One region of the Caballeronia sp. LZ003 genome, then DNA from elsewhere that is predicted to be linked to it. Evidence: predicted binding sites of a transcription regulator. Region 1 holds the regulator's gene; the other holds the start of a gene.
What was found. Region 1 encodes FliA, which starts transcription of late flagellar genes. Its sites were predicted from a motif close to CTAAAGTTTNNNNNNNNNNNGCCGNTA; they were not measured.

Region 1 (7,591 bases):
GCAACGCTTGTTGCTGCTGAACGCCACGAGCCACGGCGACACGCTCAACGAAGTCGTGCAGGCCTACAAGAGTGCGCCGGACCAGCCGCCGCTCGCGGGCTGCATTCTGACCAAGCTCGACGAGGCGACCAACCTCGGCAGCGTGCTCGATACGGTCATCCGCTACAAGCTGCCGGTGCATTACGTATCGACCGGTCAGAAGGTGCCGGAGAACTTGTACGTCGCAACCAAGCGTTTCCTCATCAAGAGCGCGTTCTGCATTCCGCGCGATGGCTCGCCTTTCGTGCCGCAAGACGACGATGTGCCGGCGCTTCTGTCCGCACTGTCCGCACGCGCCACGACCGAACTGCATGGAGTCCATTTTGGATAAGTTCGTGCTCGATCAGGCTGAAGGCCTGAGAAGGCTGCTGACGCGCGCCAGTTCTCGCGTGGTGGCTGTAGTGGGCGGACCGGCGGGCATCGGTTGCACGTCGGCGGTAGTGAACCTCGGCGCGGCGTTGTCCGTGCATGGCAAGGATGTGCTCGTCATCGACGAGCGGCATAACGCGGGCTCGGTCAGCCGCATGGCGGGTGTGGATGGCGCGGGCGCGCTCTCGGCGGTGATGTCCGGCCGTCGCGAACTGCAGGATGTCGCGGTGCGCACGCCGATGGGTTTTTCGCTGATCGCCGCACCGCGCGATGAACGTATCAGCCACGACGCGGCGCAAGCACGCGCGCTGCTCGACGGCCCCGCGGATATCGTGCTGATCGATGCGCAACTCGATCGTAATGGCGCGCTCTCGTCGCTCGCGGCGCAGGCGCATGACTTTCTGATAGTGACGCGGGTAGCCGCGTCGGCGATCACCGAGGCGTATGCGTGCATGAAGCGCTTGCACTACGCCCACGCGATCGGCCAGTTCCGCGTGCTGATGAATCACGTGCAGGACGCAGCCGATGCAGCGATCGCGTTCGACAACCTCTCGGGTGTCGCGAGCCGTTATCTGGCCGTTTCGCTCGTGCAGGCAGGGTATGTGTCCGAGGATGCGCGCGTCGCTCGGGCGAGGGAGCTCTCTCGGTGTGCGGTGGAAGCGTTTCCGGCTACGGCCGCGGCGCGCGACTACCGCTACATCGCAGCCGAGCTGCTGCACTGGCCGATGCGTCCCGCGCCGTTTTCGCGCGGCGACGAAGCGAGCCAGTACGACGCGCACATTCCGGTTGGCGAGTCTGGTGAAAGCGGACGGAAAGCGGCGCACCGAGCGGCGGCGTTTTCTGATCATGCAATGAGCAGCACGGCGTCGATGTGATATTGAAAGGTGAACAGGATGTATAACGCCCAAGGCAAACTCTCGCAGTCCGACGTGCTTACGAAATATGCGCCGCTCGTTCGCCGCCTCGGACTCCAGCTCGTCGCCAAGATGCCGGCGAGCGTCGATCTCGACGATCTGATCCAGGCCGGCATGATTGGCCTCCTCGATGCGGCTAGCCGCTACAAGGAAGATCAGGGCGCCCAGTTCGAAACCTACGCAAGTCAGCGTATTCGCGGCGCCATGCTCGACGAGTTGCGCGCCAATGACTGGTTGCCACGCAGCATGCGCAAGACATCGCGCGAAGTGGAGTCGGCGGTACACAAGGTGGAACAGAACCTTGGCCGTTCGGCCAGCGAGACCGAAGTCGCCGAGCACATGAAGATGCCGCTCGACGAGTATCAGTCGATGCTGCAGGACTTGCACGGCAGCCAGTTGATCTATTACGAAGACTTCGACCGCTCGGCGGACGACGAGCCGTTCCTCGACCGTTACTGCGTCGATCGTTCGGACCCGCTGTCGGCGCTTCTGGACGACAGTCTGCGCGGCGCGCTGATCGAAGCCATCGACAAGTTGCCGGAGCGCGAGAAGCTGCTCATGAGCTTGTACTACGAGAAGGGCCTCAACCTGCGCGAAATCGGCGCGGTGATGGAAGTGAGCGAGTCGCGCGTGTGCCAGTTGCATAGCCAGGCCGTGGCGCGTTTGCGTGCGAAGCTGCGGGAACAGTCGTGGACTAGCGTCGAGGCTTGAGTTCCGAGTTGTAGAGGCGCGCGAAGCCCCGAACCGGGGCCGCGCGCTTTTTGCTTTTGCCTTCGCAAAGGCGCTCGAATGCGCGCGGATGGGCTCAATGCATCTCGAAGTCGCGCGCCTCGGCGAACACCGTCTTGCCTTCGCCGAGACTCTTTGCGCGATACATCGCGCGATCCGCGGCTCTCAGCACGGCGGTGATATCGGCGTCATGCGCTTCCGCCGCGCTCGACAGCAAGCAGGCGCCGATACTCGCCGATACGCTCACTGGGCGCTCCTGCACCAGCGTGAGGTCGGCGAGCGCCGAATGGATGCCATCGGTGAGCGTGAGCACCGCGCTGCGATCGCGCATGTTGCGCGCGAGCACGACGAACTCGTCGCCGCCCAGCCGCGCGATGGTGTCGGTCTTGCGCATGCGCCGTGCAAGCAATTGCGCGAACGACTGCAACAGCACGTCGCCGACTGCGTGACCGTAGGTATCGTTCACGCCCTTGAAGCCGTCGAGGTCGATCAGTAGCAGTGCGCTGGTACTCGCGTCGGCGGCTTCGGGCGCGGACATCGCGCGATTCACGGTTTGTTCGAGCGCGTAACGGTTATAGAGGCCCGTGAGCGGGTCTGTCGATGCCTGCCGCGCCAGCACGCGATTCGCGCTGCCAAGCCTGTCGACCAGCACGCTCAGATACACCGACGCGCCCAGCACGCTCAGCGCGAGCCCGAGCGCGGCGGCGCGGTTTGCCACCCACCACGGTTGCCACAACGCCAGCGCGACGATCGCGACGAGCGCCATCGCGCACGAAATGGCGAGCGTGCGCTTGCCGTAGCGGCATCCCGAGCCGATCAGAAACCAGAACACCACCCACAGCAGCGGCAAGGCGAGCGTGCCGCAGAGAAAGAGCATGGCGCCGAGCAACGCCTGATCGAGGATAGTGGTGATGACGAGCCGGACGTTGGACAGCGCCATCATCCGGCTGACGAGCAATAGTGTGATTGCACCGTAGGACACGTAGAGCGCGATCAACCGCGTGATCAGCGACGCGTTGGCCGAAGGGTGCCGCCACGCATACACCGCATAAGCCAGCAGAACTGCCGCTCCCATCCCGATACGCAGCATGGCTTGCTCGCGTTCGGGATTCCGGTTGCCGGACCATGCGAAGGCATAGGCCCGGCGTGCCGGTTGATGCGCCTGCTCCATACTGAACCCCTGGTGGTGATTTCTTGCTGTTATGGTCTTTTGCGCGTGTCTTTGCTGTCGCGCTTTGTCTTATTGCGGCCCCGTCGCGATGTTCGTCTCCGACGACTGGTATTTTGCAACGTTTTGCCAAGCTGCTGTGAATCGTGTAAGAACGCATCTCGGACAGATGATTAACGGCGTTTTCTGCGGATGCTTCAGTGCTATGAGCGACGACTTTTCTCTCGCTGGCGAATGGCTGGCGGTCTGTAATGGCGATGACGTGCCGGCGGGTTCGACGCGAGCGTTCATCGTCGCGGATGAGCGCATCGTCGTCTGGCGCGATGCCGAAGGCGTGGCGCATGTCTGGCGTGACTACTGTCCGCATCGCGGCGCGCAACTATCGCTGGGCACGGTGACGAACGATCAGCTCGCGTGTCCGTATCACGGCTGGCGCTACGACACGCTTGGTCAGTGCGTGCTGATTCCGTCGAATCCGTCGCTTCGGCCTTCGAAACGCGCGTGCGCCACCGCGTTCGTCGCCGGGGAGAAATACGGCGTCGTGTGGATGTGCTTCGGCGAGCCCGCGCATGCGCTCGATTTCTTTCCCGAAGCCGCCATTCCGGGCGGACGGCGCATCAACCTTGCGCCGCAGACGGTGAAGTCGTCCGCGCCGCGTGTCGTCGAAAACTTCCTGGACATGGCGCACTTTTCGTTCGTGCACGTGGGCATTCTCGGCGAGGATGCGCATACCGAAGTGCCGGACTATGAAGTCGTGGAAAGCGCCGACGGACTCGAAGCGCGCCAGTGCCGTTTCTGGCAGCCGGCGGGATTGCCGGGGCAGGGCGGCGCGATGATGGATTACGTTTATCGCGTGAAGCGGCCGCTGGTTGCGAAGCTCACGAAGATGGCGTCGGGGGCAATGGGCGCACTGCATATCATGCTGGTGGCGTCGCCCGTGACGCAGACCGAGACCCGCGCGTGGCTCGTTTCCATTCACGAAGACGAGACTTCGCACAGCGACGAGGAGCTGTACGACTTCAACATGGAGATTCTGCTGCAGGACACGCCGATCGTGGAGTCGCAATGGCCGAAGCTGCTGCCGCTCGCGCTCGATGCGGAGTTGCATCAGAAGTGCGACCGGATGTCGGTGGCGTATCGGAGATGGTTGGCGGGAATGGGGTTTGGGTGGGGGACGACGAGCGCGTGGAAGAAGCGGGAACGTGCGTATTGCGCCACGCTCCCGCCATGAACCTTAGAGCAGCGCGACGCCTGCTTCGGTGACCACCTTCCAGTCAAATTCGTCGTGCCCGCAGATCTGCTCCATGGCGCCGCAGAATTCACTCGCCGTTGCGTGCAGATAACGCAGATCGTCGCCCCATTCGGGCAGAGCGCCTTGCTGTGTAGTCAGCACGACGACCATATGATCCTTGTGCGGGCTGTTCGCATGTAGCTTCAGGCTGTGCTGAACCTTTTGCGCGTCGCCCTGCGCGTCAAGGATCAACACGGCTGGAATCCGTTCCGGCGCGGTGACGGAGGTCTTGCCCGGATTGAGACCCAGGCAGCGCAGAAAAACCTCGTGATAGCGCGACAGTTGGGACTGCACCGAACCGCTCTTGTACACGATAGCCTGCGCGGTGCGGGCCAATCCGCGTCGTTGTGCGGGATTGTCGATGAGACGCGCGATTGCATCGATCCAGCTCTCGGTCGATTCCGCCTCTACGCACAACCCCGAGCAGCGGTTTGTCACCAGTTCGTTGTAGGCGGAATGATCGCTGCCGACCGTCGCCACGCCCGCCGCCGAGTATTCCAGCCACTCCATGCGTGGTGCGCCATCTATAGTTGCCGATGCCGCCAGCGGCATGAGCGCGAGATCGAGTTCGAGCTGCTGTAACGCCACGGCATGCGCGGCGTACGTCGCGGACGTGCCCGTCATGGTGACGTCTTCGTGGCCCATCCAGTCATCGGGCGGCAGCGCGCCGACGAAGACGAACTGCACAACGCCTGCAAAGCGCGCGCGAATCTCATTCAGCGCCGGTTCGATCAAGGCAAAATTGCACGGCTTCATGGCCGAACCCATTAGGCCAATACGTACCTTGCCACCATGCGTACGTACCGGACTGTAGAAGCGGTCGAAGTCGACGCTCGTCGGCAGCACATGAATATTGGCGTTGTACGCCCGCAGCGCATGCGCGAGTGCGGGCGTCGACACGACGAGTGCACTGGCGCGGCGCATGACGTACTCGGTCTTCTGCGCGGTCTGCCGGCTTAGGAAGTGCAAGGGATGATCGGCGGGAAGATCATGCATCAGTTCGTCCGTCTCGTAGACGACCGGCTTGCCCGTCGAGAACAATTGATCTAGCTGTTGCTGCGGAATCGAGATCGGAAAACGTCGCTGCATCAGAAGCATGTTGAAGGGACCGAGCACGCCTGCGTTGTCCTGAACCGGCCAGCTGAGTTCCCACTGATCGGCCAGCAATTCGAACGGTTTGGCGACGCGCACGGTGGTCGCGCGATGCGCAACGGGCTCCATCGTCAGCACGGCGATACGCGGCCTGGGCGGCTGCATTGCCGACGCGTGCGAAGATGGTGCCACGGACGCGGCGTCTCGACGCAGGTTCGCTTTGCGTGCCGCATGCTGAGTCTTCTCCAGGAACACGGGAAGCTGGGCTCGGAACACACGGCTCATGGCAAGCACGGTTGGATAAACCGTGTCCACGGTGGCAACGGCCCGTGCGAAGCCGTTCTTTTCGGTGGCCATCGCAGAGCCATTTGCGCCGAACGCGAACTGATCGGGCACTTCCTTCAGGCCGCCGTCGGGCAGGAAGATGACCGGGCAGCCGCACATCATCGCTTCAGGGCAGACGGACGAAAGCTCGTACGAGTACAACACGCGCCCGCCCTGAAGCTTCTTGGCCAGTTCGGGCAGCGTTACTGGATTCGCCATCGAAAGCAATTCGGTTCCGGCTGGAAGTAGCGAAAAGTCGATCTTGTCCAGCGGATAACGATATTGGAAGACAAAGGTCTTGTCCTTTTTGCGCGTCGGGTCGGGTCTGAACAACTCCGTATCGAGCACCGGGAGAAACAGAAAATCGACGTCGCTTTTCTTCGCGTCGCCGAGAAAATTCTCCGAGTAGTAAAAGAACAGGTCGTCTTTGCCCTCGTTGAGCGGCTTGCCGTTGATGAAGCCGATGCGGTTGAGGATGTAGCGCACGCACACTTCGGCATTGAGCGGATTGCCGGACACGACTTCCGGGTAGATCGCAATGGGCGTGCGACCCTGCGCCCGGTGCAAGGTCTGCACTTCCGGCGTGAGAAGCGGGGTGTCGAATGCTGGGTTCACCACTGGCGTGCCGGCAATATACGCCTCATAACCGTCGCGATTTAGCACGTCGCAAAGCGTGTGCATGACGACGATACCCGCCGAGGTTTCCCGATAAGCCGGGGCCATGATGTAGTACGGATGACCCTTGCGCGAAGGGGGAATGCTGGCCATGTTCATGTGGCGGAACCCTGCGTTTCTTTGTGCTTACACTTGCCCGATTCGGCGGCTTGATGGCGCCGTGGCCGACTTGAATGCCCCGGTTTGCCGAGCATGAAGTTTCGTTTGAAAGCTGCTGGTTCATTCACGCGAACAGGTGGATGTTTGGGCATTACTTCGGCGCTTTAACGGCCGGTCTCGCGCAACATAATTTGCAAACTCGTCTGACCGCGTCGGCATTCGAGACGCCGGCCAACTGGACAGGCGCGCATCCGACACAAGACCACGAGACCACGAATTTACGAGCGCCATCATGAATGCCAGCCTGCCCCACGAAGCCATCCTCGCCCTGCAGCAGCATGAACGCATCTACGTCACCCAGCCGCATCTGCCGCCTCTGGAGCAGTTTCTGCCGTATCTGGAGCAGATCTGGGAAAGCAAGGTGCTGACAAACGGTGGCCCGTTCCATCAGCAACTCGAACAGGCGCTTTGCAAGTACCTCGATGTGCCGCATCTCTCGCTCTTCAGCAACGGCACGCTCGCGCTCGTTACCGCGCTGCAGGCGCTGCGCATCACCGGTGAAGTGATCACGACGCCTTATTCGTTCGTCGCGACTGCGCACTCGTTGCTGTGGAACGGCATCAAGCCTGTTTTCGTGGATGTCGATCCGGTCACGCTGAATCTCGATCCCGCGAAAATCGAAGCGGCCATCACGAAGGAAACCACGGCCATCCTGCCCGTACATTGCTATGGCCATCCGTGCGATGTCGAAGCGATCCAGCGCATCGCCGACATGTACAACCTTAAAGTCATCTACGATGCCGCGCACGCGTTCGGCGTACGCACTGAAGCGGGCAGCATTCTGCGTGCGGGCGACCTGTCCGTGCTCAGCTTCCATGCGACCAAGGTCTT
Region 2 (7,591 bases), 3.0 Mb from region 1:
CAAATCGGGAGGCAAGCCTCCCTGGGTACGTCGCCGGCGCGCCGTGATCGAGACGCGCCGGTTACTGCGTCGGCGATGCTTAGCCGAGGAGCTTCAGAACCTGCTGGGGCATCGAGTTCGCTTGCGCCAGAACCGAGATACCAGCTTGTTGCAGAACCTGAGCCTTCGAGAGGTTCGCGGTTTCTTGCGCGAAGTTCGCGTCGGTGATCTGCGACTGAGCGGACGACAGGTTGGTCGACTGCGCGGTCTGGGTAGCGGCAACCGAGCTGAAGCGGTTCTGCACGGCGCCCAACTGAGCTTGCAGCGAGTTCACTGCATCCAGTGCGTTGTCGACTGCCTCGATTGCGGACGATGCGCCGTTCGCCTTGCTGATGTCGATTTGCGACACTTGCGGCGGCGTGTTGTTCGCGGTCAGCGCGCCGACTTCGGACGTTTGAGCTGCGGTTGCCGAAGGAACGTTGGTGCTGTTCAGGCTGATGCTCGTGCTGCCTGCGGACAGACCCGTGAACACGTTCGACGAGGCGAACGAGCTGCCGAGCGCCTTGTTGTCCTGGTCGGTGAACGTGTAGCCGCCGGAGCCGTCAGCGATGACGTTGACCGACGTGATCGTTGCCGAGCTGGCAGCTGCGGATGCACCCGTGTTGCCCAGGCTCAGACCGTCGACCGTGCCGATGACCGTGCCCTTCTGCGGGTTGCTGCCGCCGAGCGACAGAGCCGAGACGTTTGCTGCCGAGCCGAGGTCGATCGTGATCGACTGGCCGACGTTCGCGCCAACCTGGAACGTCTTGCTGCCGGCGGTGCCGTCGAGCAGGTTCGTGCCGTTGAACGTGGTTTGCGACGAGATACGGTTGATTTCGCTGATACGCTGCGTCACTTCTTGTTGCAGCGAGGTCTTGTCAGCCGTCGACAGCGAGCCGCTCGATGCTTGCACGGCCAACTGACGGATACGCTGAAGGTTATCCGTGATCTGCGACAGACCGCTCGAAGCCGTCTGAACCATCGACACGCCGTCGTTCGCGTTCGAAACGCCTTGGTTCAGGCCGTTGATCTGCGAGGTCATGCGCGAAGCGATTGCGAGGCCAGCTGCGTCGTCTGCTGCGCTGTTGATGCGCTTGCCCGACGAAAGACGCGTGATTGCCGACGACAGTGCGCTTTGCGTGCCGTTCAGGTTTTGCTGAGCGACCAGCGAGTTGATGTTGCTATTGATACCGATCATTTTGTTTCTCCGATGAGGCCTGGCGCATTTATCTGAGTTGATAACGCCATCGTTTGGCGGAAGCGTCCGTCGTTTGTTTGTTTGGCCGCTTGTTTAGGTTTTCGGCCCGTGCTAGGCAAACTTTAGTGCTCGTTTCGATTTGCCTGATAAATACCTGGAAATCCGTGCTAAAGCTTGCCCAGCGGGGCTCTGCTGCCGATGCTCGCGGTTTTTGAATGCCCCGTCTGAGAGCTTTAACGGCAGACGGAGCGACTTCTTTCGTTAAAAAATTCGCTTCAGACGTCGAACGTGGCCGCAGCCTTGCCGGCGCACCAGCGCTGCCACATCTGGCGCATGCTGGCGGAGAGCGCGCGGGCCACCGTGTCGGGCTGGAAGCCCGGCGATTGCAGGCAGCGCTCGCGCATGCCGGCGCGGATCTGCGCGAGTTCTTCGACCCGGCCCGCCCATTCGATGCCCTTCGCGACGAAGTCCGCGCGGTCGCGAGCCACGAAGTCACCGAGGCCCGTGTTGGAAAGCACCGACGTGCTGCCTCGGCTCGCGATCAGTTCGCCGGGCAAGGTGAGCGTGGGCACGCCCATCCACAGCGCCTGCATGGTGGTGACGCCGCCCGCGTAAGGGAACGTGTCGAGCGCGATATCGGCGTCGAGGTGATGCGCGAGATAGCGCACGAGCGACGAGCGCTGACGAAACTCGAGCCGGCTCACATCGATTCCTTCCTTCTCGAACCAATCGATCAGAATCGTGTGGCTGTTGTCGCGCGGCACGCCTGCGATCAACATGCGCGCATCCGGCACCGCGCGCAGCAGTTCCGACCACAGCGCGATGGTGCGCGGACGCAGTTTGTTGAAGCGGTTGAAGCTGCCGAAAGTGATGTGGCCGTTGGTGAGCGCGGGCAACGCGTTGAGCGCCGGCGCATGTTCCGAGGGCTTGAAAGGCGCATACGCCGGCAGATAAGCCAGCTTTTCGACGAACTGACCGTCGATCTGTTCTTCAGGCACATAGTGGCGATCGCCGATGTAGTAATCCATCGCGGTCATGCCGGTCGTGCCGAGATAGCCCATCCACGTCGCCTGGATCGGCGCGGGTTTGCGCGCGAAAGTCAGCAGGCGGTTATAGGCCGTGTGCCCCGAAAGATCGATCAGCACGTCGATGCCGTCCGCGCGAATCTTGTCGGCGAGCGCGGCATCGCTATAACCCGAGACGTCGTGCCAGCGCGGCACGATATCGCGCAGCGTGCGCGTGACCTCGTCGGTCACCGAGCGGTTGTAGTACGCGTGCACCGTGACGCTGGGATCGTTTACGAGATAGCGGAACACCGGCTCGATGAAGACAGCCACCGGATGCTGGTTGTAGTCGCCCGAGACGAAGCCCACGCGAATGCAGCGGTTCGGGTCCGGCTGGTTCCGATGCTTCTTCCACGTCGATTGCAGCGGCTTCGCGCATTGCTCGGCGAAGTACAGATGCTGCTCGAAGTACGCCTTCCGGTCGATTTCTTCCTTGTGCGACAAGCAGAACAACAGGTTCTCGTGCGCGCTGTCGCAAGTTGGATCGAGTTCGATCGCGCGACGCGAATGCTTCTCCGCGTCGTCGAACCGCGTCTGGTCCATCAGCACCACGCCGAGCGTTTCGTGCGCTTTCGCCGACAACGGCGCGAGTTCCACGGCGCGACGGCAAGCAGCTTGCGCGTCGTCGAGGCGCATCAGCGAGCGCAGCGTCACGCCGAGAATGCGGTGCGCTTCCGGATAGTTCGGGTCCTGCTCGATCATGCGCCGGCATTCGGCTTCCGCTTCGAAGAACTTGTCGAAAAGGCGCAGGGAGTCGGCCAGGATTCGGCGAACGTCGATTCCATCCGGCTTCAATTGCAAATAACGGCGTAGCGAGGGAATGGCCGACTGCAGGTCCATCAGGCGAACCTGGGCCACGCCCATGACTTCCCATCCCAGCAGAAAAGTGGGGAAGCGCTGCGTCAGGGTCTTCGCGAGCGCCACGGCTTCTTCGAGTCGCCCGCCATTGAAGTGCGCATGCAACTGCTGTACTTCCTGCGGCGTCGGCGTCGTGCGGCCGTTTGGCGCCGTGATGCCTTCGCGCGACTTTGTCGCATCGCGCAGTTCGGCGGCCAGTTTCTCGATTGCCGGCCCGCTCATGCCTTGCGCGACTGCGACTTCGAACACGATATTCGCCGCCGCGACCTGACCGCTGCGCGTCAGCACGTCGATATACGTAGCCCAATAGATATGCTGCGTCGGGTCCGTGCCGATCGCGGTTTCGAAGAACGGCACGGCTGCCTCGTATTGACCGCGCTGCGCCATCAGCATGCCGAGGTTGAAGTTGGCGTCGGCGTGTTGCGGCCGCGCGTCCAGAACGAGGAGATAGAGCTTCTCGGCCTCGTGCAGGTTGAGCGTCTGATGCTGCAGGATCGCGGCTTGCAGCACATCGGCGAGATCGGCCTCGAACTGCTGGTCGGCGTTCGTCGCGACGTGTGCGGGCGTTTGGTCCAGTGCTTCGAAGGTGTTCATGGTCTCGGCATTTCGGTAGCGTTGCACGGATTATCGAGCCGTCCACCTTGAGCCGAAGGGCGGAACTGGCGGGGAAAAACCGCTCAGTTCGGCGCTTTTGCGCGAGGCACCGAAAAGCGCTCCGAGCGCACTGGCGCGTTCCCGCGTATCCTTTTCGATCCGTACCCATCAAGCATCCGGAGCACACATGCAGACACGCACCATCGGCAAATCGGATCTCAAAGTCGCGCCGCTTTCTTTCGGCGGCAACGTGTTCGGCTGGACCGCGGACGAGCGCACGTCGTTCTCCATCCTCGACGCGTTCGTTGATCACGGCCTCAATTTCGTCGATACCGCCGACGTTTACTCCGCGTGGATCGACGGGCACCAGGGCGGCGAGTCGGAGACGATCATCGGCAAGTGGTTCAAGGAAAGCGGCAAGCGCGACAAGATCGTGCTGGCGACCAAGGTCGGCATGCTGAGCACGCGCTCGGGGCTTTCGGCGGCGAATATCGCGGCGGCGGTGGACGACTCGCTGCGGCGCCTGAAGACCGATTACATCGACGTGTACTACTCGCATCGCGACGACGAAAACACGCCGCTCGAAGAAACGCTCGGCGCTTATCAGAAGCTCATCGCCGCAGGCAAGGTGCGCGTGATCGGCGCGTCGAACTATTCGGGCGCGCGGGTGGAAGAGGCGCTGAAGATCTCGAAGGAGTCGGGACTGCCCGCATACGAAATCCTTCAGCCGGAATACAACCTTTACGATCGCGAAGCCTACGAGACGGATCTCGAACCGGTCGTCGAGGCCAACAAGCTCGCCGTGGCGACGTACTTCAGTCTTGCAAGCGGCTTTCTGTCGGGTAAGTACCGCTCGAAGGAAGACACGCAGGAAAAGGCGCGCGGCTCGCGTGTGGAGAAGTATCTTAACGACCGCGGTTTAAAAATTGTCGATGCGCTTGTCGAAGTCGCCAAACGCAATGACACGGCGCCCGCGACGGTCGCGCTTGCGTGGATCATCGCGCGCCCGAGCGTGACCGCGCCTATCGCCAGCGCGACGTCCGTGCAGCAACTGGAAAGCCTTGCGGAAGCCACGCGCCTGCAACTCACGCCGGAAGATGTCAAAGCGCTCGACGAAGCCAGCGCCTGGCAAAAATAATTCCGCTGCATCAAAGGCTTGCAGTGAACCGAGGTGTTGGCACGGGCGCGAGGTTCTGGTAACATCGCGCCCGAATCGAGAAATGTGTCCGATTTTTGCCTTTGCCGTCGAGCGTGAAAATGCTCAATGTGCAGCAGACGGCTCCAAATGCGCGTTCACGTCTTTCCAGCGAGCGCGCAACTGAATCTCAACTCTCTCTCTTTTCCGGCCTCCGTGGCCGCTTTGCTCGTGTCCGCCGTGTTGGGTGGACGATCGGAGTGCCGGCGCGCGGCGGGTTTGTCCGTCGTGCAGTTAGAAATACGTTTAGCGAAACAGGATTTACATGACCACCATTACCCTTAAAGAAAACGAGCCGTTTGATGTCGCGATTCGGCGTTTCCGTCGCACGATCGAAAAGAATGGCCTGATCGCGGAACTCCGCGAGCGCCAGTCGTACGAAAAGCCGACCACCGCGCGCAAGCGCAAGAAGGCAGCAGCCGTTTCGCGTCTGCGCAAGCGCCTGCGCAGCCAGATGCTGCCGAAGAAGATGCACTAAGCGTCTTCGCCTCGGGCCGGGTGCGAATCTGGTTCGGCAAAGGCAAACGGCGGTGCGACCCCTAAGGGCGCACCGCCGTTTTGCTTTCTACCGCCGGTCTTTAGACGAACGCGTGACGCTTGCCGAGTACCGCGAGCCGATGTGGCCATTCCTCGACGCTCGAGTCGTCGTGAATCTGCTCCAGCTCCATCAATAGATCGATCACGTTCGGATCGTACGCATTCACATTCGACGCATACAGCGCGCGCAATAGCTTGCCGTCGTGCGCGTGCCGGTAGTACGAAATTCCCACGCCTTCGAGCGCCGGGTCGTAATGCTCGTCGCGCACCAGCGAACCGATTGCGCATTTGCGCCCGTTCGCGCTGCGCAGGCGGCAGGAACCGTTGTCATCTTCCGATACCGCGCCTTGCTCCAGCAAATGCCGGCTGACGCGTTGGTAGATGTCCTTTGGACTCAACATCGTGATTGGGCTCAACATCTCGACACCCGAAGCGCTTATGCAGCCGTTTTCAGGAGCTCGGCCGACAGACCGAACTGGCGCGCGATCGAAGCAAGACGCTCGCGCCATTCCCATTTGCCGAAAACGTCATGCACGTTCTGCAGGCAGGAGAGCAACTCGACGGTGTTGGGATCGAACACGTTGATACGCGCGCGCAAGAGCGCACGCTTGAGACCCGCGACGCCTACATCCATATACGCCGGCACCACTTCGGGCGCCTTCGCGATGTAGCGAATGGGAATGCCTTCCATCGCCGTGATGTAGTCGCGCGGCTGAATGAAGCTGCCGATCGGGCAGCCGCCGCAGTATCCGCGATACGCGCCGCCGCCGTGTGGCAGCAATGCGGCTTGTCCTTGCACGAGAAGATGCTGGACTGCGCGGTTGAAAATGTCCTGATGGGTCAGGAAGTTAAGGCTTTTCATATTCATTCTCCCCTGCGCCCCTGCGCAGCGGCCAAGCGTTGAGTAGTTCGAGCAACCTGCACTTGCGGCACCGGAACAGCGGCGTTGTTGCGACTGCTGTCCGGGTACTGCTTCGAGCATGATGGTTTTCCCGGCCTGGACGCCTAGGTCTCATAGCGTCCTTATGCTCGCGTCGGATTCTTGATTCCTTGAACGATCCGCTTACCGACAGTTATAACGGTTCGGCTCGGTAAAAAGGTGCGGTGGCGCACGCGAGGACGCCATTTTTACATGAACCGCACGTTCGTGCAGTGCGGAAGAAGCATCGGAAACCCTTATCCAATAAGGTTTTAGCGCTGCTTCACTGCAAAAAAACGTCAGCTATAAGGATCTTCCCTGATGCGTAGTTTTTGCACTCAGGCATGTTGCCAAAAAGCAAAGATTTTCCATATCGGACCGGGCTCATTGCTTGGCCTTGGCGGGCGCTTTCCGTTTCGTCTTGATTTTTTGCCGCGCCTGACACGTCGCCGCGTGGTCGTTGACCATGCCGGTCGCCTGCATGAACGCATAGCAAATGGTTGTGCCGATGAACTTGCAGCCGTACTTCTTGAGCGCGCGGCTGAGTTCGTCCGACTCGGGCGTCGATGCTGGTGTTGGATTGTCCGCGCTCCGGGGCGTGTCGATCGGCGCGTCGCCGACGAACGACCACACGAAGCTGGCGAACGACCCGTGCTCCGCCTGAATTTGCTGGACCGCGCGCGCATTGAGCACCGCCGATTCGATCTTCATGCGGTTACGCACCACGCGCGCGTCGCCGACGATCCGCTCGATGTCCTTTGCAGTGAAGCGCGCGACTTTCTCGATATCGAAGTCCGCGAACAGCGCGCGGTAGCCCTCCCGTTTGTTGAGAATGGTCGACCACGAAAGCCCGGCCTGCGCGCCTTCGAGCACCAGCATTTCGAAGAGGTGACGATCGTCGCGGGAGGGCACGCCCCATTCGGTGTCGTGATAGTGGACCATTGCGTCCGTCGTGGCGGTCGCCCAGGAGCAGCGGGTTGCGTCGGTATCGGCCATTGCGTTTCTCGGTTTTCGGATCGCGTCAGGATAGCCGAAGGGCCGCTTTCCGCCACCTCGGCCATTCGGCCAATTGGCGCGCGCCGCCAGCACCGGTAAGCTTGCGGCCATGACTACCTCGACTCTTACTTCTTCCGACGGCTTTCTGCTGGGCATCGACGGCGGCGGCAGCGGCACGCGCGTGATTCTTGCCGATGCTGGCGGCGCCGAAC

Region 2: the regulator FliA is predicted to act here: its motif matches at 1,316-1,342, upstream of QCE79_RS00595 (flagellin).

The regions. Positions count from the first base shown of each region.
Region 1 is NZ_JARUXJ010000001.1:3,087,523-3,095,113, reverse strand. Features, by position in the region: gene flhF (flagellar biosynthesis protein FlhF) at 1-370, shown strand, start outside; gene QCE79_RS14080 (MinD/ParA family protein) at 363-1,283, shown strand; gene QCE79_RS14075 (RNA polymerase sigma factor FliA) at 1,302-2,033, shown strand; gene QCE79_RS14070 (GGDEF domain-containing protein) at 2,128-3,222, opposite strand; gene QCE79_RS14065 (aromatic ring-hydroxylating dioxygenase subunit alpha) at 3,425-4,450, shown strand; gene QCE79_RS14060 (glycosyltransferase) at 4,454-6,700, opposite strand; gene QCE79_RS14055 (DegT/DnrJ/EryC1/StrS family aminotransferase) at 6,993-7,591, shown strand, end outside.
Region 2 is NZ_JARUXJ010000001.1:127,215-134,805, forward strand. Features, by position in the region: gene QCE79_RS00595 (flagellin) at 80-1,216, opposite strand; gene QCE79_RS00600 (glycosyltransferase family 41 protein) at 1,492-3,732, opposite strand; gene QCE79_RS00605 (aldo/keto reductase) at 3,920-4,870, shown strand; gene rpsU (30S ribosomal protein S21) at 5,193-5,405, shown strand; gene QCE79_RS00615 (hypothetical protein) at 5,506-5,865, opposite strand; gene QCE79_RS00620 (hypothetical protein) at 5,901-6,326, opposite strand; gene QCE79_RS00625 (DNA-3-methyladenine glycosylase I) at 6,768-7,379, opposite strand; gene QCE79_RS00630 (BadF/BadG/BcrA/BcrD ATPase family protein) at 7,489-7,591, shown strand, end outside.